Regions from separate parts of the Thermicanus aegyptius DSM 12793 genome, predicted to be linked through region 3. Evidence: riboswitches for the same ligand, from Rfam matches in the RefSeq annotation. Region 3 holds a riboswitch; each other region holds the start of a gene.
The links. A riboswitch is a leader RNA that binds a small molecule or an ion and turns the genes downstream of it on or off. The one in region 3 is predicted to bind cyclic di-GMP.
Positions count from the first base shown of each region.

Region 1: it holds a riboswitch for cyclic di-GMP, as region 3 does, so the genes downstream of both, THEAE_RS21130 (sensor histidine kinase) here and THEAE_RS0104935 (HD-GYP domain-containing protein) in region 3, are expected to answer to the same signal.
Region 2: it holds a riboswitch for cyclic di-GMP, as region 3 does, so the genes downstream of both, THEAE_RS0109995 (hypothetical protein) here and THEAE_RS0104935 (HD-GYP domain-containing protein) in region 3, are expected to answer to the same signal.
Region 4: it holds a riboswitch for cyclic di-GMP, as region 3 does, so the genes downstream of both, THEAE_RS0117065 (response regulator transcription factor) here and THEAE_RS0104935 (HD-GYP domain-containing protein) in region 3, are expected to answer to the same signal.

Region 1 is NZ_KI783301.1:2,697,944-2,705,651, reverse strand. It holds gene THEAE_RS0114305 (heavy metal translocating P-type ATPase) at 116-2,557, shown strand; gene THEAE_RS0114300 (NAD(P)/FAD-dependent oxidoreductase) at 2,590-3,207, shown strand; partial or broken gene THEAE_RS22200 (ISNCY family transposase) at 3,308-4,661, opposite strand; cyclic di-GMP riboswitch class I at 4,973-5,064, shown strand; gene THEAE_RS21130 (sensor histidine kinase) at 5,520-6,899, shown strand; gene THEAE_RS0114280 (response regulator transcription factor) at 6,917-7,555, shown strand.
Region 2 is NZ_KI783301.1:1,878,964-1,886,671, forward strand. It holds gene THEAE_RS0109980 (OmpL47-type beta-barrel domain-containing protein) at 1-1,966, opposite strand, end outside; cyclic di-GMP riboswitch class I at 2,652-2,737, shown strand; gene THEAE_RS0109995 (hypothetical protein) at 2,887-3,669, shown strand; gene THEAE_RS0110000 (copper amine oxidase N-terminal domain-containing protein) at 3,666-4,031, shown strand; gene THEAE_RS0110005 (Kelch repeat-containing protein) at 4,322-7,567, opposite strand.
Region 3 is NZ_KI783301.1:924,623-932,330, forward strand. It holds gene THEAE_RS0104890 (MFS transporter) at 1-368, shown strand, start outside; gene THEAE_RS0104895 (DUF6199 family natural product biosynthesis protein) at 394-594, shown strand; gene THEAE_RS0104900 (hypothetical protein) at 625-816, shown strand; gene THEAE_RS19975 (RpnC/YadD family protein) at 829-1,419, shown strand; gene THEAE_RS0104915 (GNAT family N-acetyltransferase) at 1,637-2,308, opposite strand; gene THEAE_RS0104920 (hypothetical protein) at 2,910-3,098, shown strand; gene THEAE_RS0104925 (multicopper oxidase domain-containing protein) at 3,252-4,688, shown strand; gene THEAE_RS0104930 (DedA family protein) at 4,866-5,468, shown strand; cyclic di-GMP riboswitch class I at 5,586-5,669, shown strand; gene THEAE_RS0104935 (HD-GYP domain-containing protein) at 5,760-6,734, shown strand; gene THEAE_RS0104940 (chromate transporter) at 6,934-7,708, shown strand, end outside.
Region 4 is NZ_KI783301.1:3,193,868-3,201,575, reverse strand. It holds gene THEAE_RS0117110 (5-oxoprolinase subunit C family protein) at 1-429, shown strand, start outside; gene THEAE_RS0117105 (LamB/YcsF family protein) at 452-1,225, shown strand; gene THEAE_RS21595 (ATP-dependent helicase ComFA) at 1,354-3,306, shown strand; gene THEAE_RS21590 (competence type IV pilus major pilin ComGC) at 3,475-3,861, shown strand; gene THEAE_RS21585 (ComF family protein) at 4,133-4,891, shown strand; cyclic di-GMP riboswitch class I at 5,235-5,321, shown strand; gene THEAE_RS0117065 (response regulator transcription factor) at 5,457-5,783, shown strand; gene THEAE_RS0117060 (TIGR03826 family flagellar region protein) at 5,902-6,348, shown strand; gene flgM (flagellar biosynthesis anti-sigma factor FlgM) at 6,520-6,792, shown strand; gene flgN (flagellar export chaperone FlgN) at 6,805-7,332, shown strand; gene flgK (flagellar hook-associated protein FlgK) at 7,345-7,708, shown strand, end outside.

The sequences.
Region 1 (7,708 bases), 1.8 Mb from region 3:
CCAAAGCCGTTCGGTTCAGATGAGTCGAGCGGCCCTATCATTATTACAAACCTTATTTTTTTTTGATTAATTTTATACCCTATAGGGGTATATTTCAGAGGTGCTTTTTATGGAAATGAACCAGGCCAAGGAAATGAACCAGGCCAAGGAAATGAACCAGGCTCAAATCCAAATCACCGGAATGACTTGTGCAGCTTGCGCAAACCGGATTGAAAAGAGTTTGAGCAAACTGGAAGGGGTCGCGGAAGCGAATGTAAACTTCGCTTTGGAAAAAGCAACGGTCATTTACGATCCAAGCAAAGTGGATCTAAGCAAAATGGAGCAAAGTATAGAAAAATTAGGTTACGGAACAGCAAAAGAGGCTGTCGATTTACAAATCAGCGGAATGACATGCGCAGCCTGTGCCAACCGAATTGAAAAAGGGCTCAACAAGCTGTCTGGTGTAACCAGAGCCAATGTGAACTTCGCTTTGGAAACGGCGCATGTGGAATATTCGCCTTCAGCTGTTTCAGTTGAAGAAATGATTCGCAAGGTGGAACAACTGGGATACAAAGCGATTCCAAAAGAAGAGCAGAATGATGCGAAAGACCATCGGCAGCAGGAAATTGACCGGCAAAAACGCAGGTTTGTGCTCTCGGCTATTCTTTCCTTCCCTTTGCTTTGGTCGATGGTCGGCCACTTTTCGTTTACGTCTTTTATTTGGGTGCCATCATGGTTTATGAATCCTTGGGTCCAGCTTGCGCTGGCTACCCCCGTTCAGTTTGTGATCGGCAAACCGTTTTATGTCGGTGCTTACAAAGCGTTGCGCAACAAAAGCGCCAATATGGATGTGCTTGTCGCACTCGGCACATCGGCCGCTTATTTTTACAGCTTGTTTCTGACTGCGCAATGGGCCAATATGGCCGAGCGACATCATGCCCCGGCCATGTATTACGAAACGAGTGCCATTTTAATTACCCTGATCGTCCTCGGGAAACTCTTTGAAGCTCTTGCCAAGGGGCGTACGTCCGAAGCGATCAAAAAGTTGATGGGTTTGCGCGCAAAAACTGCGCTGGTGATACGAAACGGCCAAGAAATCCGTGTCCCTGTAGAAGAAGTGGTTGTAGGGGACATCGTGCTTGTCAAACCGGGAGAGAAAGTACCGGTTGACGGGGAAGTTCTGGAAGGCAACTCCTCGGTGGATGAGTCGATGTTGACCGGGGAAAGCATTCCAGTGGAAAAAAGCGCGGGAGATACCGTAATTGGCGCGACCGTTAATAAAAACGGAATTCTCAAAATAAGAGCGACAAAAGTCGGCAAAGAAACGGCTCTGGCACAAATCATAAAGGTCGTGGAAGAGGCGCAAGGTTCCAAGGCGCCGATCCAGCGGGTGGCTGACGTCATCTCGGGCATATTTGTTCCGATTGTCGTCGGCATCGCGCTTCTGACGTTCCTGATCTGGTATTTTTGGGCTGCTCCCGGCGATTTTGCGGGCGCTTTGCAAAAGGCAATCGCCGTCCTTGTCATTGCCTGTCCTTGTGCGCTCGGTCTGGCGACCCCCACATCCATTATGGCGGGATCGGGCCGCTCGGCTGAACTCGGCATATTGTTCAAAGGCGGCGAGCACCTGGAATTGACGCATCGCATCGATACCATCGTTTTGGATAAAACCGGCACGATTACAAAAGGCAAGCCTGAATTGACGGACGTGATCTCCGAGATTCCGGATGAGACCGCATTTTTGCGTTTGGTCGGCGCCGCGGAGAAACCTTCCGAACATCCCCTTGCCGAGGCGATCGTATCGGGCATTGTCGCCAAAGGGATCGAACTGCCTAAGGCTGACGAATTCGAGGCGATTCCCGGTTACGGGATCCGTGCCGTCGTGGAAGGGAGGGAAGTTCTCGCGGGTACCCGCAAACTGATGGCCAAATATGAGGTGTCGGTGGATCAGGCGTTGGCGACGATGGAGCAATTGGAGGAAGCGGGAAAGACCGCGATGCTGATCGCCATCGACCGCCGATATGCCGGAATCGTTGCAGTGGCCGATACGATTAAGGAAACGTCGCGGGTAGCGGTATCGCGTTTAAAACAAATGGGCATCGAAGTCATCATGATAACGGGAGACAATGAACGAACGGCGCGGGCGATTGCGCGGCAGGTCGGCATCGACCATGTTCTGGCGGAAGTGTTACCGGAAGGGAAAGCGGAGGAAGTGAAGAAACTGCAGTCTCAGGGCAAAAAGGTGGCGATGGTGGGCGACGGGATCAACGATGCGCCCGCACTGGCGACAGCCGACATCGGGATGGCCATCGGCACCGGAACGGATGTGGCGATGGAAGCGGCGGACGTTACCTTAATGCGCGGCGACCTGAACAGCATTCCCGATGCGATCTACATGAGTCGCAAAACGATGACGAACATCAAACAAAACTTGTTCTGGGCGCTCGCCTACAATTCGCTTGGCATCCCTGTCGCCGCCGCGGGTTTTCTCGTTCCGTGGGTGGCCGGAGCGGCAATGGCGCTAAGCTCTGTTTCTGTCGTATTGAACGCATTGCGGTTACAGCGAGTAAAGGTGTAAAAATCTTGTTTTTCATGGGGAGGTTGAGGGAAATGGGCTTTGTGAAGTTCGCGGTCACTCCCGGATTTGAAGTCGGGGGAACCTTATTTAAACCGGAGCATTTAGCTGCTCTAGGGGCCACGGTTGGGGAAAACGCCAAAATCGAATTAACCGCATTCAAGCAGCTATATGTCGAAGTGGACGAAGCAAGAGCAGAGGAAATCAAAGAAAAACTGAAGGAAGCGGGTTTGCAAATCCACCCCGCAGGATTTGTAACGAAGAGCCTTATTGCTTGTAATTTTTGCCGCGGCGCAGAAGACGCCGGTTTGGATGTGGCGCGATCGCTGGATGAAGCGATTTCCGGCCATGAAGTGCCGAGTCCTCTGAAAATCGGGTATGCCGGCTGCGCGTTAGGCACGAGCGAGCCTTTATTAAAAGATATTGGGATCGTCAAAATGAGAGACACCTACGATATTTATGTCGGCGGCGACGGCAAATCGCTGAAACCGACGCTAGGTGTATTGTTCCTTTCGGGGTTAACGGAGCAACAGCTGGTTCCAGTCGTACGCAAACTCATCGAGTTGTTCCGGCAAAATGGGAAAAAGAAAGAAAAATTCTCCAGGTTTTTAGAACGCATGACCATAGAGAAAGTAAGAGAGGCTGTGAGTTAAGTTAATTAGTGTCCCCTGAAAAAATCGGATTTTGAGAAGAGCTCTTCCCTCGCTTGAATTTTTACAGGGGGGATTACCAGTTTGTTCCTGTTGCTGTTCCTTACTTGACCATTTGAACCGCTCTTACGAGGTTATGAGTCAAAATCCCTAGGCCGATCCATGATTTTGAGCCGAAAAAGCCCCTGTACCGGCTGCGATTCAATCCGTACTTGCGTTTGAGCAAACTAATTTTTGCTTCGCCCGCAGCACGGAAGCGTTGCAGGTCCTGAAACCATAACTGCTTTTTATGTTCGGTTCGGGCCTTGCTCTTCTTACCTTTGGCCGGAATACTCACACGCTGAACACCAAGCCCTTGAATCGCAGTTTCATTCTTTCGGCTTCCGAATCCCCGGTCCGTCGCGATGGCGTTCGGTGCTTTCCCGAATCGGGCGATGTGTTTCTCCACGGCTGGTACCAGAAGATCATCCTCCGATGGATTCCCTTGGTACAGTTCATAGCCCGTGATCAAACCATCCTCATTTTCGTCGATCCACAGTTTGTAGCCGAATTCCACGGTTTTCGACAGCTTGCCTTTTTTGATCGGGCGAGCTTCCGGATCGAAGAAGCTGATTATCCGATCGGGAATGACCCGATTGCCGGCGACCACTTCTTGGGCTTGGGCGATCAGCTTGCGTGTCAGATCTATCGCATCACACAGCTTCGTCTTGAGTGCTTGAGCGGCCGCCTTGCTTTTTTCGCTTATGTTTTTCGCCACTTCCTGGGCTTGATCGCAGACGCTCTCCGAGATGTGGGTCGCTCTCTCGGTAATGGTATTGATTTCGTTCCAAGTTTGCCGAGTTCGACGGCGAAGCAGCTTGGCGATGGACAAAATTTCTTTTTGACCTCAGCGTGCGGTCTTGAAACCCTTGAACCGCTTGAGAAGCGACTTTACGAATCCGGTTGACCAACCGCGTGATAACGTTAACGCCATCCTAAGCAGGGGTCGCATCGGTGGGATGATGGACGTCAGATTCCACGACGGTGGTATCGATCCGAATCTTTCTGGTTTTCAGAAGTTCTTTCTCTTGCAGCTTTAGGAGCAAGGCTTCATTGAGTTGCTCGATCATGTCGTCACCATAGCGCTTACGGGCTTTGATCAGCGTACTGGCATCGGGCATGTTCGCATCGATGGCAATGCGGCAAAATCTTCCCCACGTGATGCTGTCGCCCACTTCTTTAACCAACGTCTCATATCCCAGGTTGTAGCGAAATTTGAGAACCATCAAACGCAGATACGTTTCTGCCGGAATGGTTGGCCGCCCACGCTGAGAAGGATGTTTTTCGATGAATGGCTTCATAAAGGCGGGATCATCCAACAAAGCATCGATTTTGGCAAGCTCCTCCGGTAAAGAACGGAACGGTTCCGGTAGAATCGCATCCCAGAGTGTGAGTTGATCTTCGCGAAGCTTTAACATTTCATTCACCTCAAACAGGATTTTCGAGGCGAATGTTGAATTCATGATACATAGGAATTCAGTCATTCACCTCGATAGGGGTTTGGTTGTCTGGACAATAACCTTTTCCCGGATCAAGGTGCTGAATTCCTTTTATTTGTTATTCGAAACCCCGGAATTTTTCAGGGGGCACCAGGTAAAAAATTTTCTATAATACTTATCGTTACGGTAACAATGTCAACCTACTATGAAACTATCTGGATGTACTATTTATCAATTTCATTTTTATGTTTCTTCATGGTAAAATAATCCTATAAAAATGTCGAACAAAATAGGAAAAATGGCAAACCTGTTCGAAAGACAGGGGCGCAAAGCCACGGGTCTAATGCATTGCTATCAATGCAATGATCGCCGGGTTACCCTATTGTAATGACAGCTAGGCACTACCTCTTGGGTACGTGTCTTTTTTGTCTTTATTTACAACTTAGGTTTGGCGTATGTACTGAATTCTTCGCCACACATCAGTACATTCTTTACAATTTCGCACCGAGGACTTCATCTAACTTCTTGGTACGATCCTTCTTCCACGACTTTAAGACGCTTGTTAATCATTGACAATCTTACGCATAAAAGTACACTGCGTTGTTAAGTATTGCCAGGTTTGCTCTGGGACACTGCTGCTTTTACGAGGTTTGCACTTCGTTCCCTTCTCAGAGTGCAGAATAGGTTTCATTCATTTCAACGATGCCTTCATAAAGCTGATAATCGTATTGTTCAGCGCTGCGAGCACCAGTAAAACAAGGTCATATACTACTTGATATCGCTTAGTATAGTTGTTGAAGGAATAAGACGTTTCGTGAAAGGGGGAAGGATGATGGTATGGTATTAGTTCTTATTGTATTATGGACGTTGGCTGCCATATTGCTCATTACCAATCCCAAATATGAAGCGGCCAGGTGGATCTCGCTTACGCTTTTTGTCGCCGGCGGCGGAGCACTTTCCCTAACCATTACGGAAAACATATTGCCGTATTTGCATCATTTTCAGATTGGCACAAACGCTTTGGAGCTGATCTTGTTCAAAATCCATTTGGCGGGTTCCTTTCTGAATCTGGTGGGAACCCCTTATTGTTTCCTGATGTTCGCGATTTGTTACTCTGAATTGTTTCGGGAGAGAATCAAAAAAGTCATCTCCTTCCTATTATTTTTACCGATTCCCGTCATGTTTTGGATCACTCCCTTTGCTCCGGACATTCAGCCGGATTACCGGATGTATTTCGTTTGGTGCGTTCCATATTTCATCATCGGAACGCTTCTTTTGCTGTACAGTACGAGAATCGAAAAAAACGGTTGGTTCAGGCGGGACCGAATGCATACGAATATTTTGGTGATTCCGCCCGTGGTGTTTCAGGCGACAGCCCTCTATACGACGGAGGCTTTCTTTCCCGGGTGGCCCGAAATCTGGAGATATGCGCCCGTGGTGATCGGAGTGATGTTTTTCACTTTTTTGCTGTTGTCCAAGCATGGCATTCTCGGTGTCCGCTTTCGGTTTGAAAAAAACAGTTTGCATCATGCTCTTCGGGCGACAACAGCGGGAACGTCCATCATCAACCATGCAATAAAAAATGAGATGGGGAAGATTAAAATCATGGCAGAACTGATTCAATCCGCTGCCGCAGCCAACCACCAAACGGAAATCCAGCAATATGGCCGCGCCATTTTGGATTCTTCGGAACATTTGCTTACGTTGGTTTCCCGCATTCAAAGCCAACTTCGGGACGACGAAGTGAAAAAACGATGGTGCAACCTGGAAGACATCATCCAAATGAGCCTGTCGCATATCCGGCCTTATTTGGAACAGAAACAATTTCAGGTAATCGTAGATTCGACGGGAAACACTTCGGTGTTTTGTGACGAAGTGTTGATCCGGGAAGTATTGAAAAATCTTTTCACCAACGCGATGGAGGCGATGGAAGAAAGGGGGAGGCTGTACCTTTCTCTTTATGAGACGCAAAAACACGTCATTGTGGAAGTCATGGACAACGGGGTAGGTATTTCACCGGAAGATTTGCCGCATGTGATGGAACCGTTTTATTCGACCAAGAAGGAATCCGGAAATTTTGGATTGGGATTGTCATTTTGCTACAACGTCATGCAAAAACATGAGGGGTTTATTGAGGTTGAAAGTGTTTTAAACGAAGGCACGACGGTGACGCTCTTTTTTCCAAAGCCGAAAAACAGGTCTAATCCCGAGTGTTGAATAGGAGGTGAACGGGTTTGGAGAAAATCAGAATTTTGCTCGTGGAGGATGATCCGGTGTGGCAACACGCTTTGGCCGCGTATTTGGGGAAACAACCGGATTTTTGTCTGGTGCATGCCGCGGCAACCAAGGAAGAAGCCCTTTCGATCTTCCAACAGACGGAAGTGGATGTCGTTCTTATAGATATCGTGCTGACTCCCGGAAAGTACGACGGGCTGGATGCGGCTTTGGACATGTTGCGACAAAAACCGGCTGTCAAAATGATGATGCTGACTTCCGTGGAAGAAAGTGAAGTGATTCTGGATGCCTTCACCGCCGGGGCCGTCAATTATATCCCAAAGACGAAATATGAAAAACTTCCGGAAGCGATCCGTCAGGCCCATCAAAACGTGACGGTGATCCCGGAAGAAGTGGCGGGCGTGATCCTGGGGGAATTGCACCGGCTGAGACAAAGTGAATTGCAGCAACGGATCACATCCATGGAAAAAGAAATTCTTCAATTACTGGCCCAGGGATATACCCGATCCGGCATTGCCGAATATCTGCAAATATCAACGAACACCGTCAGAACCCATATTCGACATATCATGAAGAAATTGGGGGCCACCTCGGGCCAGGAAGCGGCGCAAATCGCGAAACGAAAAGGGCTGTTTTAAAGGAGAGGCCCAATTCAAGGGGGATGACGAAAAAATCATCCTTCCATATTTTGTCGAGTCCCGTATCATAAAAAATACAGACTGGATCGTTTGACCTATTTTGCTTGGGATTTTCGGTTGACTGGAAGGGAGCGCTTACGGGATCTGTGTTGG
Region 2 (7,708 bases), 950 kb from region 3:
TGGTGACGCTCCCCTCGTATGGGTCAGGTACGTTGATGCCTACCGCGGGATCGGAGGGGACATAGTCGATCCATGCTCCATTTACATCGAAGCGATATTGAAGCTTGGCCACGCCGCTGTTTTTCCCGGTCGGAAGGTCTCCCTGATCGGCCAGAGTGAAGGCGACTTCGTTTGCCCAAGAGGTAGTGCTGGGAGTAATCAGCGGAAGCTTGGGAGCGGTCTTATCATACCGGGCGATGACCGGGGTGCTAGGATCCCCCACATTTCCGGCATTGTCGATCGCCCGGGCATAGACCATCGTCTCTCCTTCTTGATTGATGGAGACGGCGGTTCCGGGATAATCGACCCAGTTGGTGCCGTCGAAGCTGTACTGGTATCCTTTGATGCCGCTTCCCCCGTCATCCGTCCCCCCGGTTATGGTGAAGGCGGGGATGGTATTGCTCCAGCCGTAGGTGATGCCGGAGACGGTGGGAGGGGTCGGTTTTACCCGATCGATCTGGACTGTGATGATGACCGGTTGGCTCTCGTTCCCGGCTTTGTCCACCCCGATGGCCCAAATCGTCGTCGTGCCGGCATTGGTTACTTTGAGGGGACTTTTCGGATCATAGGGTAGAAACGATGCGCCATCCCAGCTGTACCAGCTTTTGTCATAGCCGCTTAAGCCCTGCTGATCCGTCCCGTCCGTCAGGGTAACGGTTACTTCCGGCGCATTGGTCCAATCGGAGGCGGGCGATTTGACGAACGTGGGCGCACTTGGTGCGGAGGTATCCACCTTCACCGTCGCCGTGGCGCTCTCCCCCACGTTCCCTGCCTTGTCCACCGTATGGGCTTCGATGGTGTGGAGCCCATCGGACGTTACCTGGAAGGGCGTGGAATAGGTGGTCCATGGGCCATTGTCGATCCGGTATTCCGTCTTTTCCACTCCGCTGCCGTTCTCGTATCCATCGGAAATCGTGACGGTTACCGGATCCTTCGTCCATTCCGCCGTGGACGGGGTAACCGTCGGTTTCCCGGGAGCGGTGGCATCCACGCGGATGACGTGTTCCGTCCAATTTCCCCATGCTTCCCATTGGTCCTTCACCCGCACATAGAGATAATGAGTCCCGTCGCTAAGGTCTTGTCCAAGCGTATAGGGAACGGTACTTCCGCTCGCCCAATCGCCTGTGATCTCTGTCTTCGATGAGATACTCGGGTTTATTTTCGCGTCGGACAAGACGATCTGGTACGCCCTCAATCGGTCTCCGTTCGGGTCACTTACCGTAAAGGAGATGGGAGGGCGTTTCTCCTTTTGCCACACGGTGGAATCCGGAGAAAAATTGCCGGGCGGATCGGGTGAATCATTGTAGGTGGGGCGGAGTAAATAAGGATCGGCAGAAGTTCCTGAACCGCTCGCCACTTCCAGCCCGTTCTGCAAAGTGACGGCGGGACGCACCCCATAGGAGGTGGTGCTCATCTTCTCCATCACCTTTCCGTCGGTACCTACATACCAAGCCTTCGATCCGTTTGAGGGGGTGGCGGTCCAGTAGGAGGAGGTCCCCTTAAGAACCAACGTGGAGGATAACGTCCCTTTCGGGGTATAGACCACCCCGCCCACGGTGTTGTCGTAGGCGTAGGTCGCTTCCGTCACCGTGACGATTTCATCCAGGGTGAGAAGGCTCTCTCCCGAAGGATCTACCAATGTGGTGGGGAACCCCCCCACAAAGGTATCCGCCGCGTTCTGGGCGGTGGACCAAGTATTCGCCGGAGGTATTCCCTCATAGAGAAGCCGTCTGGAACTCACGTCGAAGATCCGAAACTTCTCCCACTTTCCATCCGAGGTCTGAAGGGAAACATAATCGCCTACGGCGAGGGAGCCGAATGCCGTCCCTTGCGCCTCGGTTTTGGCCACCGATATGCCGTACATGGCGGCCAGGCTCACGGTAAGCAAGGCAACCAGCAGGCCTTTCCAAAAAATATTCAATTTCATTTTCTTCCTCCTATCCCTTCTTCCTATTGAAAAATGGATCCCATGAGAGCGATATTTCCCATGCAGAGGCTCATATCAACATCGCCACCTGCGATATAAGAATCGAACCGGGCGGATCTTCGGCAGAGTCTTCATGCTCCTCACCTCCTTTAAAGGACTCTGCCCGTTTCGCCAAAACCAAAGGCTTGTTGAAAATACGGATAGTTGGCTCGCCTTTGGTTTGTCGGAGAGAATATGAGCTTTGTAGGAAAAAGGGAGTCGTAGAAAGAAAAATGGTTTGCATTTGTACAGATATAGCATAGCACATCCATCTGAAGTATTATTCTAAATATTCCTTCTTTAGTTTAATTTTTGTTTGAAAGGTTCATCTTTTTTTTGTGAATTGAATCTTTGTTTTATGAATCGTTAAGCCTGTTAAAGGTTTATTAACCTCGGTAAGAAATCGATTGAACTGAGAATATAACGGTAAGATGCGGGCAAGCCTTCGGTAAGGTCTATCGGATCGATGAGAAATGAAGATGATCTATTTCCTCCTCGATGCATTAAATGATATAGCGGTGATTCCTATAGGCAGGCTCTCGCGCGAAAGAGAGCCTTTTTTGTCCCTTTGCGACATTTTTTTGAAAGAACCCAAAGATACCCTATGATATTCCATCGACCTAACGTATAATGAAGTAAAGCGATGATTCGACAAAGGCAAAATCATCGAAAGATGATGACGCAAAGCTACAGGGGCTAAGGTCTTGACGACGATGCCAGCCAGTTGCCGGTATAAGAGGGATGAAAACCTATCCGGCAGGATAGGTTTTTTCATCCATAACTCCCCTCAATGCATCAAGGGCAACCTGGAACCGATCGCCTGATTTCCGCTTAGAATCGTCGATTTTCGCCTTTTACATTTCGTTAAGGAGGGATTGTGAATGAGTAAAAAAGTGATGTCGGTGTTGTCGCTGTTTGTCGCGCTCTCTCTCATCCTCGCAAGTTCGATCTTTGCGGCTCCGTATGGGACAAGCACTCCGGCCAAAGGGGCGTTCTCCCTGGCGAACCCAATGGATGATGGGAAAAATAAGGGGGACGAAAGCGCATACCAGTCGAACACCGAAGAGGGAGATCAAGGAGAAATCGATCAAGAAGATCAGCCGGATCAAGAAAATGCCAACCAAGAGTTAAACCAATCGGATGATGGCAACTCCAATGATACGAATGGAACGGATAAGGAAAAAAAGAAGAAAAAAGAGAAGGAAGCGAATGAAAATGCCCGCCAGGGCCTCTTAAACGCCCTTACCCACCTGAAGGGAACTCCGGCCGAGAAAGTGATCTTAGACCTGCTCAATCTGGAAGATGTAGATTTGGAGGAATTGCTCAGCCAGCTCCAAGCATATCTTGGGGAAAATGGGCAAACGAGCGTTACGGAGGATACCTATGGAGAGAATGTTCAGACGCAAACCCGACTTCAACTTGAGGCGCTGACGAAAGAACAACTCTCTGCCTTCGCCGATGCGTTGGGAGCCAAATTGGAGCTGCAGGCACAAGTAAAAGAACAGACCAAATTGAAGAAACAGCTGCGGGAAATTTATGAGAAGATGGGCGAATCGAAGAAAGCGCGTGATGTCCAATTATCCGTCGTTCAAGAGGTGTATCAAAATCTGGACGAGTATGAAAAACTGGGAGAACTATACGAAAAATACAGAATAAAGGCGTGAAGGCCTTCGTCAACGGGGTACAACCCGCGTTCGAGGTTCCCCCCATCATTAAAGATGGCCGGACCCTCGTTCCGTTCCGCGCCATCGCTGAAGCCCTGGGCGCAGACGTGAAGTGGGATGCGGAGACGAGGACGGTCACGGTAAGTAAAGGGGATAAAACGGTTCAGCTTCCCATCGGAAGCAATGTGGCGCTCGTGAATGGACAAGAGATCTCTCTCGATGTGCCAGCGAGCATTATACAGGGACGAACCCTTGTCCCCGCCCGCTTCCTGGCCAATGCATTAGGCGCGAAGGTGGACTGGGTGCCGGTCGGCCAAATCGTGGTGATTAACGCATCACCCGACACCACCACGACCAAATAAGTCGGCAGCGTAAGATGAAAAGACTCTATCGCCAAAAAGCAGGTTCCCATGAGGGAGCTTGCTTTTTCTTTGCCCAACGGCCCAGGCTGCCCGTTCATTACCTGCATATGAAATGAGATTACGGAATCCGGTCATTCTCATCCAAACCAGTTCCTCAAATCCATCCCAACTCATACGCTTCCTTTCAGGTTTCATCGATCATGGGCAGGCCTTATTCGATTCATCGATCGCCTCCTTAAAAAAAAGAAGCCTTTCGGCTTCTTTCCATGAGGATGAGAGCAAGATTGCGCTTATTGTTTTTCTCCTAGATTCAATGCCCGGAGCAGGAAGACGACGGTCTCGGCACGGGTGGTTTTTCCGTTCGGGGCGAGCAGCCTATCGCCTCTCCCGTTCATGAGTCCGTTGGACCAGGTGGTGAAGAGGTAATCCTTCGCCCATCCCGGTATTTCCGCATGATCGGAGAATCTTGTGAGATCGCCTTCCGTGCCGGGAACAAGCTTCAGCGCACGAACGAGGATGGCCGCCATCTCACTGCGGGTGATGCTTCGATCCGGTCGGAAGGTGAGATCGGGATACCCTTCGATCCAGCCCGCCCCATAGGCACGGGTCAGAGCATCCTTTGTCCACTCGGGAATCTGATTCAGGTCCGTAAAGGGAAGTTCCTTCGATCCCTCCGGCAGGCAGAAGGCATTGGCCAACATGAGGACGAATTCCGCCCGGGTGATGGAGCGGTCCGGTTGGAATGTCCCGTCGGTATAGCCGGTAACGATTCCCTCCGCCGCCCCTTGGTTGATCTCTTTTTCAGCCCAATGTCCGGAGATATCGGTAAACTGGGGCGGCTTTTCCGGCTTCGTCCGGCAGCAGGCGCCCTGAGAGAGAATCTCGTCGGAATATGCAGGGCTCACATTTCCCGCACCATCCCGGAACCGGACATACACCTTTTTCAATCCCGGACCGGGAGGTAAGGTGTAGGCCTTGGTGTGGGAATAAGGCTCCCACTCGGTCCAATGCTCCCCATCATTGGAGAAACGCATCTCCTTCACCCCGGTTCCCCAGTCGGTCGCCGTCAGGGTCAGGGTGACCCGGCAGGTGGAGGTGCTTTCCTCTCCCCCATTGATGAGGATGCTGCCCGTTGGGGGCGTGATATCCCGGTTTCCGGAACTACCCGATCCCGGATTCGGGGCGGGGGGAGCCTCACGCTTGATGATGGTAAAGCTCTTTTCCGCGTTGAATTCCGTTCCGGGGATCCGTGCGGTCATTGTAACGGTGCCTTGACTCCCTGGGATGTTCTCCGGAGCCGTGTAGGTGAGGGTGTAATTCCCTGCGGCATCGGTGTAGACATCCTTCACCACCGCAGGTGGACTCCCGAATCCACCGCCTCCGTACACTTCCAAGGTGACGGGGATATGGGCAAGTCCCAGGCCGTCCTTCCCGTAGACCTGGCCGGTTATGGTGGTCGATTCACCGGTTTCTAAGGTATCTTTCGCCGCGGAAAGGGTTAATCCGGCCAGCTTCAGCCAATTGGAACGATGGAGAAGCCATGTGTCTTGGTAAACCACCCACTCTTCCTGCGGATTCCATCCCTCTCCTCCAAAGAGAAGAAAACTTTGGTTTGCCGGTGAGTAGGCCATGCCGGCTCCTACCCGGGGAGAAGGATTTGGGCTTGTGAAGGCGGGAATGATGGTCGGAACGCTGCCGTCTCCGGGATATAGACTTGTCCATTCCCTCTTCTCCGGGTCCCACATCCATAGATCGTTTAATACCTGTTCATTCTCACCAAATCCTCCAAAGAGGAAAGTCTTTCCCGTAAAGGGATCGTAGGCGAGGGTCGCCCCATAACGCGCGGATGGGGTTTTTTCTGGAGTGGTCTCCACTTTTGTCCACTTATCCCCATCGAAGAGCCAGGTCTCGTTGGAGGTTAAACCAGCTTTCGTAAATCCCCCGAAGAGGAGGATCTTCTTCCCGTCAAAAGCGAGGGAGGCGCCATATCTAGGGGAAGGGTCCCCTTCCCGTGGATCGACCCGGTTCCATGCTTCACCGTTCCAGACCCAAGTGTCTCCCAGGGTATCAATCTCTCCATTGCCTCCAAACATGACCACCTGCCCTGTTAGGGGATTATAAGCCATCGCCGCACTGTAGCGGCCAGGAGGGGTAGCACCCGGTTGAGTGTCTATCTTTCGCCAATCTTCCCCATCCCAAATCCAGGTATCGTCGTAATAATGTTCGATATCTTCAACGCTATCGTAATTGTACCCACCGAACAAAAGGACGTCCCTTCCGTTGAAGGCCATAGCGGCTGAATGGCGTGGAGATGGGGAAGTGGAAGGTCTCTTCTTAATCCATTCTACTCCATTCCATGCCCAGGTATCCCCCATTGTTTCCCAATAATCTTCGGTTCCTCCAAAGAGGAGAACCTGGCCGTTCTTTTCATCAGTGGCCATTGCTGCAGAAGATCGGGGAGAAGGGGAAGGAGGGTCGATCTCTTCCCACAAATCGGAGACACTATCGTACTTCCATAGATCGTTAAGAGAATATTTTCCGCCAAACAAAAGCAGGTTGCCGTCAGGACCCTCGGTAAAGAAGGCTTCCGCTCTTCCTGTTAGGTCTCTTACGTTCTCCGCAACAAGGGTCCAAGTCCGCTCCTTACCATCCCATGCCCATAGATCGTTGAGAAAATTGCCGTTACTGTCTTCTCCGCCAAAGAGATAGATTTTTCCGCTCTTCGGATCATACGACATGGCGGCACCGGCCCGGGGAGATGGACCATAAACCTCGCCGGTCACGTTCTGCCATCCATTTCCGTCCCACAGCCAGGTGTCCCCCAAGGGATTCTCATATGGACTATACCAATACTGTTTTGTACTAAATCCACCAAAGAGAAGCACATTCCCGTTCTCCGGATCGTAAACCATGGAAGCGACAGTCCGGGCTGGCGGGTTCTTCCCTCCGGGATCGGTTTTATTCGTCCACATCTGAGTCTCCGGATCCCAGACCCAGGTTTCGTCTAGGAATGTATCACTACGTATTCCGCCAAACAGGAGGAGTCCTCCAGACGGATCGGTGGCCACCGCTTCATCATATCGGGCAGGGGGGATCGGGGAGTATACACTTCGAGCGACCTCGGTCCACCCCTGCTCATCCATCTGCCATATGGCCGATTCGGTTTCAGGTGGGGTCCCGTACCATTTTGTCTTTCCTCCATATAACAGGATCTTCCCCGCTTTTGGGGAGTAAACCAGCCTGGCGTTGCTCAGATCACCATCCGGTTTAACATAGCCTAAATTCGTCCATTCCGTTCCGTCCCATGCATAGGTAATATCGTTACGAGCCTCTCCACCTTCATGAAACAGCGCGATAACCCTGTTCGAAATCGGATCGTAAACCAGCGATCCTTCCGATGTGGCCGGCCAGACAAAGGCCAATTCCTCCCACCAATAGGGTTTTTCCGTATCACCTCCTTGCGCTCCTGCCAGGGATGGCATCAACCCTAGGAGCATCATGATGAGGAGGAAGAGCGAAATCCCTCTCTTCCCCAACGTTTTCCGTTTCTTTCCCTCCGTGATCTTCTTCTCCTCCCCTCATTGTTTTGATCACTCTTTCATCCTGCATCCTTTGAAGTGCAGGCTTAACATTAATGCTATCATAGGGATGAGGTCGAATCGTTTAAAATCTGCTTT
Region 3 (7,708 bases):
TTGGGAAGCGGAACCTCCTCCTTTTCTCCATGGTGGGCTCCTTTCCCTTTGCACTCCTCCTGCCCTATGTCAATGCCTTTTGGGCTTATCCTGTTCTCGCTCTTCTAGGCTTTATTCTCTTAAGCAGCTTCTCCGTCTCCGTCGTCTATGCACAGGATCTCTTCCCGGGGAAGGTGGGCACCATCTCCGGCCTCATCGTGGGCCTCGCCTTTGGAATGGGGGCCATCGGCGCCGTTGCCCTGGGCAGCCTCGCCGACCTGATCGGGGTGAAGAATATGATTTTCCTCGCCGGTTTTCTTCCCGTGCTGGGGCTTTTCACCTTCTTTCTCCCCTCCGATGAGAAGCTGGCGAAGGAATCATCATTTTAAGAAGGAGGAAGCTTGATTGAAGGGGATGATTCTTTTCATCTTTCTCACCATGGTAGGCATGTTGCTGTTGTTCAAACCTGTCTGGTTTTGGGAAATCACAGAACGGTGGAAATCGCGTGATGCGTCGGAACCGTCGGATTTGTATCTTTGGAACACTCGCATTGGGGGTCTAATTTGTACGATCATCGGAATTGCAGGATTGATTGTGTATTTTTGGAATGGATAAAGATTCCGAGGAAACAGGAAGTAATGGGAGATGAGCCCTTCTGAAAAGTACTGTCCAAAATGCGGCGGGCATTCTTTTGTGGAGGCAACGGATTTTATCCATCTTCGCCCCTTGGACAAAAAACTTGGTTTCGGCACTGAGAAAATCTATACGGTCTGCCTGGATTGTGGAGAGGTGGTATCCATAAGAGTAAAGGATCCGAAGAAGTTGAAAAAGGACTAATACGCCGCTTCTGTGTTCATCTACTTTTATCCGACACACGATCATGGAACCCATCTCCTGCAGGAAGAGTGGCATGGAGAGAAATTCCTGGCGTACACCTACCGGGTGATCCGCATTTGGGAACTTAGCCCCCAAGAGATCGTGAACAACGGATGGGTGGGGTTATACCCCCTTCTCCCCCTGATGAGAAGAAATACGCCACGGAAAATACGCAAAGAAGCTCTTCAGTATGGCGTGGATGCGATCATGAAGGTTACCGATATTGCGCTTCGGCGAGATTTGCTGGCCGTTATGGGGTTTTTGGCCGGCGAAATTTACCCCAAAGAGTGGATCCATTCGATGATAAGGAGGGAAATGATCATGGAATCTCCCATTTACCGGGATTGGATGAGGGAAGAACGGGAAAAAGCGATGCAGGAAGGCATGATAGAAAGTATAAAAGAAGGCATAAAAGAAGGTATGAAGGAAGGCATAAAAGAAGGCATGAAGGAAGGCATTAAACGGACTGCGAGGAATATGTTGGAGAAAGGTTTCGACGAGGACACAATCATGGAAGTGACGGGACTTACCAAAGAGGAGCTCCTCCTTTTGAAAAAACAATAGGCGGTTCATTTGATGATCTAAGCCTGAACCCACAGGCCCCTTTTCCTTTCCTGAGAATGCCCCGGATGCGGCGTACGGAAGGGATCTTGAAAAGCAATCGCATGGACATTTTTATCCTCCGCCGGAGACGAGAGAAGGCCGATCGCAACGAATCGGCCTTTTTCTTTCTCTCCATTTTAAAAATTTTAAAAGGTACTCCCGTTATGGGGAATCCTCTTTAAATGGGGAATAGCGCTACGGTATCTTTTGCTGCCAGATTTTCAATCATTTCATACCAAACCTGTGGCTTGTTTGATAGTGCGGAATAATAACGTGTCAAAAAATCCACGATCAGATCCGCCGGCAGTTCATTCACGTTCTCATCCGTGGGAAGAAAACAGAGATCGAGACCGGAGACAGCTTCTCCGTCATTTTTCCAGGATGGATGGACATAGGGGAAGTCAAGCCGCTTATAACCAAGATGAGACAACACCTCACGGCGAACATATGGATCCATGGGCTTAATCCCCCCAAATTCATGATGCTCTACCCGATAAGGATCATAGATTTCGGCAAACATCCCATATAACTGCTTTCCATTTGCTGCAGCTAAGGAGTTCAAATCCTCCAACCTCTTTTGGGCTAAAAACCGGCCGATGCCTAGTCCTGCTTGACCGATGATGGTGAAGTCCGTCATCGCGACATTAAAATCTTCGTAATAGCGGTACTCCGTCGCGCCCACCACATTCCCTTCGTGTACGGCAACGAAGACGCGAATTCCCGGATCTTCAAGTGGTTCTTTCCAAAGCTCGAATTCCAATACCTCTTCAGGAGGGAACACGTTTTGCATCAATTGGTGCATTTGTTTGAACAAGGGATCTTGAATCGTCGTTATTCTGCGGTACTCCATATGGATCACTCTCCTTAGCCGGGCATTCTCCCTCCGCCCAACAACCGCTCCGGCCTTCCGTGGTCCTTCCATCGGGATAGAACAAATGATCGAAGTTGGATAACCGGCCACCTTTGCGAAAGAGATGGGCCTCTGCGATCATGTGCCTCTTCATCTGCATCGCCAAAGATGGAAGGAAATTCCGATACTGCCGTGAAATCGGGTTAATCTCGGTTGGTTTAGGCATTTGGGGGAACACGTTATAATACGTGACACAGTTATTATGAAGGATAGACTCTATATTCGCAAGTAGATACTTTTTTGTAACTTAGTATCCTCAAACATTCTATCCTTACCCCCTTCCTTAACTCCTCCCGGTGTAGAGCCCTTTGAACGGATTGCGATCAAAGTAGAAGAGGGCTTCCAAGCATCTCTTATTTCGCCATCACGGAAGATGCCAACCATAAGCCGAATGAGAATCTGATCGGTTTCGGGCGAATGACCGATCGGAAGTAGACCGGATTGCGAAATTTGTGATACAATAATTGGAAAAATAACATGGAAAACCAGGAGGATAATGGATAAAGGTAAAGAGGAAATAGAAATAGGAGGTGAATAGGGGATGGGCGCTTCTGAAAAGAACTGTCCAAAATGCGGCGGGAATTCGTTAGTGCAGGCAACGGATTTTATCCATCTTCGCCCCTTGGAGAAAAAACTTGGTTTCGGCACCGAGAAAATCTACACCGTCTGTCTGGATTGCGGAGAAGTGGTATCCATACGAGTAAAGGATCCGAAGAAGTTGAAAAATTAGCTGGATGAATGTAAATCGATGCTTCAGGACACTCTTTATCTTTCATGATTGTTTCGAAACAGAGAGTCTTTTCATGCGACAAAATAGGATCGATGCATTACAATTAGGAAGAACCTGTTACTGGCACCCGGACAAGAATCATTGGAGGTTATGATGAAAAACAAGGTGAATGTTAAGAGGCTTGTTTTGGGAATTATACTCATTCTCGCTGCGATCTTTTTTGTCCAAGCTCCCTTTGCGAGCTGGCTTAATCGCGCCTTTTTTTCTTCCAACAGCGAAAAAGCATTGCCGGTACCGCCCCTCCTGGAGGATCTAGACCCTTCTCCGAAAAAGGGGGAGTTTCAGCTCACGGCGAGACGCTCGGTCAAGGATTTTGGAAATGGGATGAAAGCCGAAACTTATGGGTATAACGGCGATTATCTGGGTCCGGTGATCCGGTTGAGGCGGGGAGAAAACGTATCGATCCATTTGAAGAATTTGTTGGACGATATCACAACCGTCCATTGGCATGGTGTCGAACTTCCCGGAAAAATGGACGGAGGACCGCACAATGGAATTCAGCCGAACGAAGAATGGACCGCTCAATTTACCGTAAATCAACCGGCTGCGACGTTGTGGTTCCATCCTCATCCCATGTATAATACCGGGGAACAAGTATATAAAGGCTTGGCAGGATTAATTTACATCGAGGATGAAGTTTCCGACCGACTAAACATCCCAAAGGATTATGGCGTGAACGACTTTCCTTTGGTGGTTCAAGATCGTCGATTCGAAAACGGAGGGATGCCATATAACCTAAGTATGATGGATATCATGCAAGGATTTCAGGGGGATACGATTTTGGTCAACGGAGCGATAAATCCTTATCTGGAGGTTCCAAAGGGCAAGGTAAGATTTAGGATTCTAAACGGGTCCAATGCCCGTATTTATCATTTTCGATTTACCGGCGACACCCCCTTTTGGCAAATCGCCTCTGACGGGGGCTTTTTGGAGAAACCGGTAAAGTTAAACCAGGCCGTCTTAAGTCCTGCGGAGAGAGCGGAAATCATTGTCGACTTTTCCGGTTTCAAAACCGGTGAGCGGATGGAGTTGCTGGACGGTAATGTAAGCGTAATGAAATTTGTGGTTACGGATAAGGCCGCGAAGGATGTAGAGATTCCGGAACGACTCACGACGATTCCAAAACCGGACCCATCCACCGCACAGAGAACAAGAAAATTTGTTTTCCAGGGGATGGGAAGCATGGTGAACATTAATGGAAAACAGATGGATCCCGCCAGGATTGATGAAGAAGTGCCGTTAAACGCAACGGAGATTTGGGAAATATCCAATGCGGGAATGGGGATGATGGGTGGAATGATGGGGGTGGCACATCCGTTTCATGCCCACGGCGTGCAATTTCAGGTTCTGGAGCGGAATGGTGAAATGCCTCCGGAAAATGAGCGCGGCTGGAAAGATACGATACTCGTCCAACCGGGAGAGACGGTAAAAGCGATTGCAACCTTTCAATATGAAGGAATCTTTATGTATCATTGTCATATTTTAGAGCATGAGGATGCCGGGATGATGGGTCAATTCATAGTGAAGTGATCCTGTGCAAAAAACCATCATAAAGCTCCCGATTCCATTTCGATCGTGGATTGGGAGCTTTTTCTGCGTCGGACGAATTTTGCTGCGATGATGAAAAAATCATCAAAAGAGCGTTTCGGTATATTTCCATAAAAGAGGCAAATCCTATCTGGATAGAAACGAGGAAGGGGGACGAACGTGTCCTTTCTATCCATTGATCTGCAACATGATGGTTACATCGTTTTGTTTTTTGCGTTGATGCTGGAGCTGCTCGCCCTTCCCCTGCCTGGAGAATTGCTGATGAGTTATGCGGGCGTTCTAGTCTTTGAAGGGAAATTGAATTGGATCCTGAGCATCCTTCTGGCATGGCTCGGAACGACCGTTGGGATCACCTTATCCTATTTCATTGGGTATAAACTGGGCAGGCCGTTTTTTGAAAAACATGGGTGGCGCATTCATATGGGGCCTGAACGGTTGGAAAAAACCTCGGAATGGTTTCGCCGTTATGGTATTCCGTTTTTAATGATCGCCTATTTTATTCCCGGAATTCGGCATATGACAGGATATTTCTCCGGAATTACCCGCATTCCTTTTCACAGGTATATGGCGTACGCCTATACCGGAGCTTTTCTATGGGTAAACACGTTTATCGCTTTGGGGAAAATGTTTGGACCCAAATGGGAGCAGTATCATCATACGATCAAGAAATATTTTCTTTTCTTCGGGATTCTGATAGCAGCAATTTTTGCGGTGGCTTATTTTTTCAAGAAATTAAGGTCCCAAATTCTGAAATCCCCATGATGAGCCTCAAAATATCAAAACATTAGGAAGAAATTCGACATATATTGACATCGTACTCCCCAATTGATTATATTATGAGTGACTCTGTACCTAGGTCTCAAGACTTATAAAAAACGCTTACGAAAAAGGCAAACCTATTGAAAAATAGGGACGCAAAGCCACGGGCCTACAGCTACTAAGCCATGGCAGCCGGTTTCCGAAGAAGCATAGACTGAAAATAATGCAGCCTATCCTGGCTTTTTCGGGATAGGATTTTGTTTTTTGATTTACGAAGGAAAGAAGGAATGTTGTGTGAGACTGATCCCTATTAACCAGTATGACGAGCGATCGATGGTATTGGCTCAACCTATCTTTGATTCAAAGCGGCGGCTTTTGCTTGGCGCCAATCATTCGATTCATCCGAAATATTTGGAACGGATGGTTCAAATGGGTATTTCTACGTTGGTCGTGGAAGATGCAATATCCAAAGGGATCACCCTTGAAGAGATGCTTGACATGCCGGCTTGGATGGATGTGATGGAATCGGTTCATCTGGCTTACGAAGCGGCAGCCTCCATGAAGCCGCTCCCGATTCCGATGATCTTGAAGAGTGTGGCCGAGTTGCTTGCCGAAGTGCAGCGAAGGCCCGTTTTGTTGCCTATGCCCACTTCCACGCTGGCGGAGGAGCTTCGACCTTATGCCCATGGAGTGAATGTGGCGCTATTGTCTCTGCAAATTGCCAAAGCGCTTGGCTACAACCAACTGAAAATGAAGGATCTTGCGGTGGGGTGTTTGCTGCATGATATCGGCAAAGTGGTCACGTCGGAGGAAAAAGAGCATCCGGAAGCAGGTTTTTCCATCCTCCGTAAGGAGAGGGAGCTTAGTCTCCTGTCGGGTCATATCGCTTATCAACATCATGAACGCCTTGATGGAACCGGTTATCCACGGGGGCTGTCCCAAAAGCAGATTCATGAATACGCTCTGATTTGTGGCCTTAGCGACTATTATGAAAATCTGATTTCAAACTTGAATATTCCTCCTCATGAGGCGCTTGAAATGATCATGGCACAAAATGAAGTGGCTTTCCCCATGGCGATTGTAAATGCTTTTGTTCAGAACATCCCCTCCTATCCCCCGGGGACCAAAGTGCGGTTGTATACCGGAGAAGAGGCGATTGTGATCAAAATCAGTTCTCATATGCAAAGGCCGGTCATCCGGATATTGTCTACCCAGAAAGAGATTTCACTCGCCGAAAACCCATCGATCGTCATCGCCAACGTTTGTTGATATTGTCTAGTTCATTCCATGGGGGTACGGTGTTCTGGCGGTTGAATTGCATGTCGGCGCTAAGACAGGTTTGGGAGTTGGACCTTGAGCTGCGGCGGTAACTTGTAACGAACCAACTTTGGCTTTAAAATAGGATTTGAGATGGAGAAAGGATGGCGCCGTAAAAAAACGCGATGTGAATCAAAAAAGAGGAAAAACGATGAGTCGGTTGAAACCTTTGCTGGAAGTACTGGCTGTTTCCACTAAACTTGGGTTAACTTCGTTCGGCGGGCCGATTGCTCACCTTGGTTATTTTTACGATGAATATATTCGCCGAAGAAAGTGGATGGATGAACGCAGTTATACCGATTTAGTTGCACTATGTCAATTCTTGCCTGGTCCCGCCAGCAGCCAAGTTGGAATTGGAATTGGCGTGATGCGTGCAGGATTATGGGGTGGGGTGGCAGCCTGGATTGGTTTTACCCTTCCCTCAGCGATTGCTTTGGTCCTTTTCGCATTTTTACTTCGAGCGTTCGATATTGGCAATTCCGGATGGATTCATGGATTAAAGTTGGTTGCGGTGGCCATCGTTGCACATGCTCTATTAGGAATGGGACAAAAGCTGACACCTGACCGAAACAGGGTAACCATCGCGATCATGGCTACCACGATTACCTTATTGTGGCAAGCCGCGGTGAGTCAGATTGTGATTCTTGTGATGGCCGGACTGATCGGCTTATTTCTTTATAAGGAGAACAAAATTCCCGAACTGCCTGAGATTCGAGTTCCGATTCCACGTTATGTCGCAGTGAGTAGTCTTATTTTGTTTTTTGGATTATTATTCGGCTTACCTTTGATTCGGAGCTTAAGTTCTTTTCATTGGGTAGCCGTGTTCGACAGTTTTTATAGAGCGGGTTCTTTGGTCTTTGGTGGCGGTCATGTTGTCCTTCCGTTACTTGAGAGAGAAGTGGTGCCCACAGGTTGGTTAAGTGAAG
Region 4 (7,708 bases), 2.3 Mb from region 3:
AATCCTACGCTTCGAGTGATCCGGGGCGGCCATTTTCACCTTTTCGACAGGGCGAGCCGGCAGAAATTTTTCCGCGAGGAATTTCTGGTTACCCCACAATCGGACCGCATGGGCTATCGTTTAACCGGTCCGAAGGTAAACATGGAAAAACCGTATGAGATGATCTCGGAGGCGGTGACGGTGGGCACGATCCAGGTCCCCCCGGACGGGAACCCCATCCTGCTGATGGCGGATCGGCAGACGACGGGGGGGTATCCGAAAATAGCCCATGTAATAACCGCCGATTTACCTGTCGTCGCCCAGGTGAAGCCCGGGGAGAGGATCCGGTTTCAGGAGGTTTCTCTGGAGGAAGCCTGGACGGAATATCGTCTGCGGGAGAGGGCGCTCAAGCAGTTGGCAGAGGGAATCAGGGCGAAAGGGAATGGATGAGAATCGAGAAAGGGGGAGAACATTGTATCGAATCGATTTAAATGCCGACATGGGAGAAGGTTTTGGGGCGTACCGGCTGGGGAATGATGAAGAACTTTTAAACTACGTCACCTCCGCCAATATCGCCTGCGGCTTTCATGCCGGAGATCCGGGAACGATGAGACAGACGGTGAGGATGGCTTTGGAGAAAGGGGTAGCCATCGGTGCGCATCCGGGATTGCCCGACCGGGTAGGATTCGGGCGGCGGAAGATGGAGATCACCCCTCGGGAAGCTTACGAGATGGTCCTTTACCAGATCGGCGCTTTATCTTCCTTCGTGAAGGCGGAAGGAGGGGCGATGCAGCATGTGAAACCCCATGGCGCCCTCTATAACATGGCCGCCAAGAACGAAGAACTGGCACGTGCCATTGCGGAAGCCGTCTACCGGGTGGATCCCGGCCTTATCCTCTTCGGTTTATCGGGTAGCAAGCTGACGAAGGCAGGAGAATCGATCGGTCTTCGAACTGCCCATGAAGTATTTGCCGACAGGACATACCGGGAGGATGGTTCGCTCACCCCCCGCAGCCTTCCCGGCGCACTCATTGCAGCTCCGGAGGCGGCTGCCCGACAGGCGATCCGCATGGTAAAAGAGGGTAAGGTAACCTCCTTGCAAGGGAGGGAGATCGACATAAAGGCGGATACGATCTGCGTCCATGGCGACAATCCCCATGCCCTCGCAGTAGCCCGCACCATTCGGGAGAGCTTAACCGCCTCCCAAATTGTCGTCCTGTCGATCGGAGCGAACCCTGCGGTGTGATGGTGGACGGAGGAAAAAGTTTTCGACAAAAGGGAAAATGGGCAGGAATGATAAAAGTTCGGGTCGAAATAAAATCTTAAAAAGAAAAGTCTTCATGATCGTACCATGAAAGATGGAAGGCAGGGAAAATGAGGGCGTCTCTCTATCTCTTCTCTGAGAAAAATGAAACCCGATGGGATGCGGGATTTACCTTATCCCCTTCCGTCACCCAATGGTGGCTGGAGGAGGAAGGGAAACGATTTCAGGGACTGATTACCCCTGCCCTTCCCTTATATTTCGCTTTCTTCCTGCTGGGGAAAGTAAAGAATGGGTTAAACGCAGGGGAAGATGCCGTCATTGAAAAGGTGGAGGGATGGATCCGGGAAGCCATTCAAAGGATCGACCGGAGTCTTGCGCTCAATGCGAAGGATTTATGGGAGAAGAGCAAAGGGAAACCTTACTCCGACGGGTTGAAGATCTGGAAGAGGGAATGGCTGGAGAAGGATGGAGAGGTATTGCGCCCTCTGATCGAAGGGCGTTTTTGCCTGTTGGAACAGGTGGAAGATTACCTGGATCAGGTAAACCGGCCTCTTTATGGGGAATTGGCCATCCGAGATCAGCTCTTGGAGGAGAGGAAGGGCGGGAATGGTCCCACGGACGTGGAAAGAGAGGAGAGGAGGGCATTCCGGCGGAGATACCTTCCCATGCTGATCCAGTATTTGCACCATAGGGGGGAACTATCCCTTACCTCGGGCATGGCGATCGTGGAGTCGGATCGGGGAACCCTCCTCCGCTGCCAGCGCTGCTCCAGCGAATACCGCCGATGGCAAGGCTACCCCTGCGGTGTTTGCGAACACGACGATATGGTCTGTGAGGTTTGCTCCGCCATGGGTGCGAGCAAAGGGTGCAAACCGATCCTCTTCTCCCCCACACGTCCAAAGGAGACGGCCCCAAGTTCCTTCACACTTCTACCTTCCTTCCTCTCGTGGGAAGGGGAGCTCACTCCTGCCCAACAGGAGGCTTCCCAAATGGCCGCCCAATTCGTGCAAGGGACCCTTCCCCGCACAGACCGGCGGGAGCTCCTCATCTGGGCCGTTACCGGTGCCGGCAAGACGGAGGTTGTCTTTCAGGCCGTCGATATGGCCCTCCGCCAAGGAAAACGTGTCCTTTTGGCCACGCCCCGGAAAGATGTGGTTCTAGAGCTTACACCCCGTTTTCGCAGGGCCTTTCCTTCCGTTCCGATGGTCTCCCTCTACGGAGGCAGCCGCCAAAAAGGGAAGATGGGGGAGCTGGTGATCGCCACCACCCACCAGGCCCTCAATTTCTTTCATGCTTTTCCATTGGTTATCGTCGATGAGATCGATGCCTTTCCCTTCCATAATAGCCCCATGCTTCATTTCGCCGTAAATCGGGCAACCGCAGCAGGAGGAAAGCGAATTCTCCTCACCGCTACCCCTTCCGAGAAGATGTTGCAACAAGTAAAAAAAGGAGAGATTTTGCAAGCGACCATTCCCAGTCGTTTTCATGGACATCCGCTACCCGTTCCCATCCTCCGGTATGAGTCCCGTTTGGAGGAAAAAATCGGCAAGGGGAAACTTCCGCAGGGGGTCCGCCACTTCCTGAATGAGCTTCATCGGAACGGCAGACAAGCTTTCCTCTTCGTGCCCCGGATCGGCCTGGTAGAAGATTTGGTTGCCTTAATCAAAGAAACATTCCCCCAGACCGAAGGAACCTATGCCGGCGAGCCGTTGCGAGAGGAGAAGGTGAGCGCTTTCCGGCGTGGAGAGATCCGCCTTCTCGTCACCACCACCATCTTGGAGCGGGGGGTAACGATCCCCTTCACCGACGCCTTGGTCCTGATGGCCGATGCGCCCATCTTTGACGAAAGTTCCCTCGTACAGATCGCCGGAAGAGTCGGAAGATCGGCGGAGGATCCGGGTGGAAAAGTTCTTTTCCTCTCGGAAAGCCGTTCCCGGTCGATGGTAAAGGCGGTACGGCAGATTGAGGGGATGAACCGGGAAGCGAGGAAGAGGGGCTTTTTGGTGGAAGAAAAGAAGAAGAATCGGCTGATTCGGCTGTTCGGGGGAGGATCGGCGGAGTAAAGGATGGGGAGAGGTAGGATGAGCGTCACGGGGATCGTTCCGGTATGCCAACGGGATGTGCGGAAGGAAAGCCGCGTGCAGGGAAAGGCGAAAGGCGAATACGCGGAAGGACAACCATTCGAACGGGCTATGGAATGAAGAGAAAAAACCGGAGAGGCAGGAGATCGCATGCGTGCCACATCCACATGGACTTCCCCTCGCCGTGAAGAGGGGTTTACATTAATTGAAATTTTAATCGTCATCTTTCTTTTATCCCTGATCCTGGCCGTTGCCGTCCCCAACTATACCAAATCAACGGAAAGGGCGGAAAAAGCGATATGCGACAATACAAAGAAAGGGGCGGAAGCCCAACTGGAACTTTACCTGATCGACCATAAGCAAGATGCCACGAAGATTATGGAGAATGGGGAAATTGTCTTAAGCAAATTGGTGGATGAAGGCTATCTCAAAGAGGCTCCCCAATGCCCTTCAAATGGGAAATATAGGGTGGGAAAAGGGAGTGACGGCACCTATCAAGTGAAATGCAGCTTCCACGACGAAGTTTCTACCCATTAGGAGGGCCAAACGCAGTTGGCCGTTTGATATGGTGGTGATTGACGAGCTTTCGTCGACCCCGTTTCTACCCCTTAGGAGGGCCAAACGCAGCCGTTTCGACCGAAGTGCGGCAGAAATCTCCTGCCTCAATGAGCAAGGAGGAGACGGCCGCCCCCTCTCCCCTTACGAGAAAAATCGGTGGAAAGAACCGGATCGGTTCCGAGCTTTCGCCTCAACGTGAAATCTAGCGGGGAGCAATGGATCATGTGTATTCCTCATGGAGGTGATCGGGATGAAATTCGACGCAAGAAAAATCGTCGCCACGCTCCTCTTTACAAAGCAGAAACAATGCTTGCTCTGCGGACGAACCATCCCGCGGGAGACTCCTGCTCTTTCGCCGCCTCCATGGAATGATCTTTGCCCCGCTTGCCTTCGCCATCTTCTTCCCATCGTTGAACCGGTCTGCCTCGTATGCGGCAGGGAGAAAAAAGAGACCTTCAGATTCTCCCCTGGGAAAGAGATGTGCCGCGATTGCGAGGAAAGAGAAGAAACCTACTTTATCATGAATCGGAGTGCCCTCCACTACTCCTTTAAGGGAAAAGAATGGCTCTATGCTTATAAATATAAGGGCAGGGAACAGCTTGTGGAAGGGCTGATCCATCTTCTTTACCAAACCTACCGCCGCCATTACTCCCACCGATCGATCGAAGCCATTACCTTCGTTCCTCTCTATGAAGACCGGCTGCAGCAAAGAACCTTTAACCAGGCGGAACAATTGGCGAAGGGCCTGGGGAAGAGGGCGAACCTGCCGGTTTACGATCTCCTCGAACGCCACCACCCTACCCGGAAACAGAGCCGTCAGACCCGTCAGGCACGTCTCCATGCACTGGAAGGCGCCTTCGGAATGAAGGAGGAAATCCCCCATGCGGGGAATAAAATCCTTTTAATTGACGATGTATATACCACCGGAAGTACCGTGAATGAGTGCAGCCGTGTTCTCCGTGAAGGGGGATGGGAGGAAGTTTACATCCTTACCCCATTTCGAGCCTAGAGGCGTCTCTCATGCATCACTCCTCCCCTCATAGCCCCCCTCGGTTCAAAAACCTCCTTGATTTTTCCAAGTTCGTCCTTCATTTTCGACAAAATCATCCGAGAAGCGATTGTACCGTTTCGACTCCCTTCTCGTGATCTTCCTGAATCTCCCATGCCTGTTCTGAACTTCTTCATGCCATGCTAGTTCTTAAGACCTGTACATAACGAGCCAACGATGCCTCTTTCGGATGGAAAATTAGTCCACTTGTACTATTGCAATTGTGTGGGCAGCTTATACAATAAGTATAAGAGGGAAAAGTTTGGCGAAGATTGTAGAATATTAGGGAATAAAAACAAACATAGGCAGAAAAAGGCACACTCTCTGAAAGGAGAGGTCGCAAAGCTAGAGGGGCTAATGTTCGGAGGAACGATGCCAGCCAGCTACCTGTCACCTGTATTTCTATTTTCTTTGAAGAAACAAGGGTGACGTTAAACACGTCCCCTTTTTTATGTTTTTCGTGCCATCCGGTTGTAGGAAGAAATGGAGAGAGACGCTTTGTGGATTTTGGGAAAGGAGAAGTGAAATGAGAAGAGCGCTTACGGAATTACTCTTCGAGGAATTGAAACGAGATGAGTCCCTGCAACCATCGCATATTCACCCGCTGCAGAAATTTATCACCGCCTATGCCCTTACCGAAAGGGAGAGGGATCTTCTTTACGCCATCTGTCTGTTTGGTTTTTCCAATGAAAAAATCGGTGAACTCTTTAACATTTCCCCTCATACGGTGAAGAACCACATCAGCAAAATCCTGATAAAAATGAATGCTCGGTCGATTCGTGAGGTACAGGCGGCTCTATTTCGGTACCTCATCAGCGAATATGAACCTTGCGAAAGGAATAAGGAAGAATAGAAGAGACAAACTCTCTCTTCTCGGGTATAATAAAAGTATGGAGAAGGAGAACGTTAGCCTAGGGCTTGGCAGGAAGCAAAAGGTGAAGCTCCTTTTGTTCTGGAGAGAGGGGAGGAAGATGAGTTTAAACGCCTTGGACAATTGCCCTCGTTGCGGGAAACTATTTGTACGCGGAGCCCGCAGCGTCTGCCCCGATTGTTACCGGGAAGTGGAGGAAGAGTTTAAACGGGTCTATGAATACGTCCGGAAGTCGGAGAATCGCCAGCGAAACATTTATGAGGTGAGCGAAGCGACGAACGTAACTGTGAAGCAAATCACGGAGTTTATCCGGGCCGGGCGCCTATCCACCGCAGATTTTCCTCATCTCGCCTATCCCTGTGAAAGCTGCGGAGAAAACCTCATCACCGAGGGGAGGATCTGCGAGAGTTGCCGTCAGAAGCTTTCCGCGGAGATTCGGAAGAGCTTCGCTGAAGTGGAAGAGGAAGAAAGACGGAGGAGGAACGGGACAGGCTTTTATCTCCTGGAGGAAAAACTTAAAACTTTGGAATCCAAGAAAAAAAAGTAAGAGGAATTAATGAGAACGGAGCATTTAGCCGATACTCCTAATAGCGGGGGATCGGTTTTTCTTTTTTAGCTTTTTTTCTCCCGATCTCGCCATGAGAGGAATTCATAAGATCGCGAATCAAAGAGTAAAGATGACCATAGAATCGGGTATTTCGGAAACGGGGGTACGAGCATGAAGATTGACGGCATTAACCCTTTTGGACAAACCCATCCTTACTCAAAGCCGACGGTGAAGGGAAATGAAGCGAAGCCTTCCCTTGCTCCGAAAGATCAACTGGAGATCTCCCCTGAATCTCTGGAGCGATTCAGCGAGACCCTGGAAGGCGTAGACCCTGCCCGCCAAAAGAAGATCGAAGCGTTAAAGAAAGAGGTGGAGGCTGGAACCTATACCGTTTCGGCCCAGCAATTGGCGGATAGACTCCTCGCTTGGTGGAGAGGAAAATAAAGGAGGGGGAGCATGGACGACGAAAAGGAAAGAGTGATCACCATGCAGAAGGGCCTCCTTTTACTCCTGGAGCAGATGGCCAAACTTCAGGAGGAGCTCCTTCCTTTGGAGGAGGAGAAGAAGGAGGTGCTCATCCGGGGGGAGATCTCCCGGTTATCGGAGATTGTTCACTTGGAAACCCAGAAGATAAATCTCCTCAGCAAACTGGAAAGGGAGCGGGAAAAAGCGGCGGAAGAATTGGCGTTCGCTTGGAACCTTCCGCCGGAATCTCTGACCCTATCCGCCCTTACCGACCGGATGGAGGATCCCTGCCTAAAAGGACGCTTTCAGGAGCTTCAGAAACTCTTAAATGAAAGAAGCCAACAGCTTCAGCGCCAAAATGAAATCAACCAGATCCTGATTCGGGAATCTTTGGATTATGTGAACATGGCCTTCTCCCTCCTCACCGATCAGGAGGATAGCAAAGTCTATAGCAACCACCCTTCAGAAGAAGGGGAGAAGAGCTCTTCTCCCCGCAGCTTCTTCGACACCCGGATTTAAGGAGGAGAAACGATGCGTTCTACTTTTGGAGGATTAGAGATCGGAAAAAGGGGGCTCTTTGCCCAGCAGACCGCCCTCGATACCACCGGCCATAACATCGCCAATGCCAACACCCCCGGTTTTTCCCGGCAGCGGGTGGACATGGTTGCTTCTCGCCCTTTCCCCTACCCGGGTATGTTTAACAGCCGCACAGCCGCCCAGATGGGTACGGGGGTGGATGTAGCGCAGATTACCCGCCTCCGGGATCAATTCCTGGACCGTCAATTTCGGAACGAAAATCGTTATCTGGGCTTCTACGAATCGAGGGCAGCCACCTACGGCAAGCTCGAAGTGGTTCTTCAGGAAGGAACCGATACCCAGGAGATCGGACTTCAGA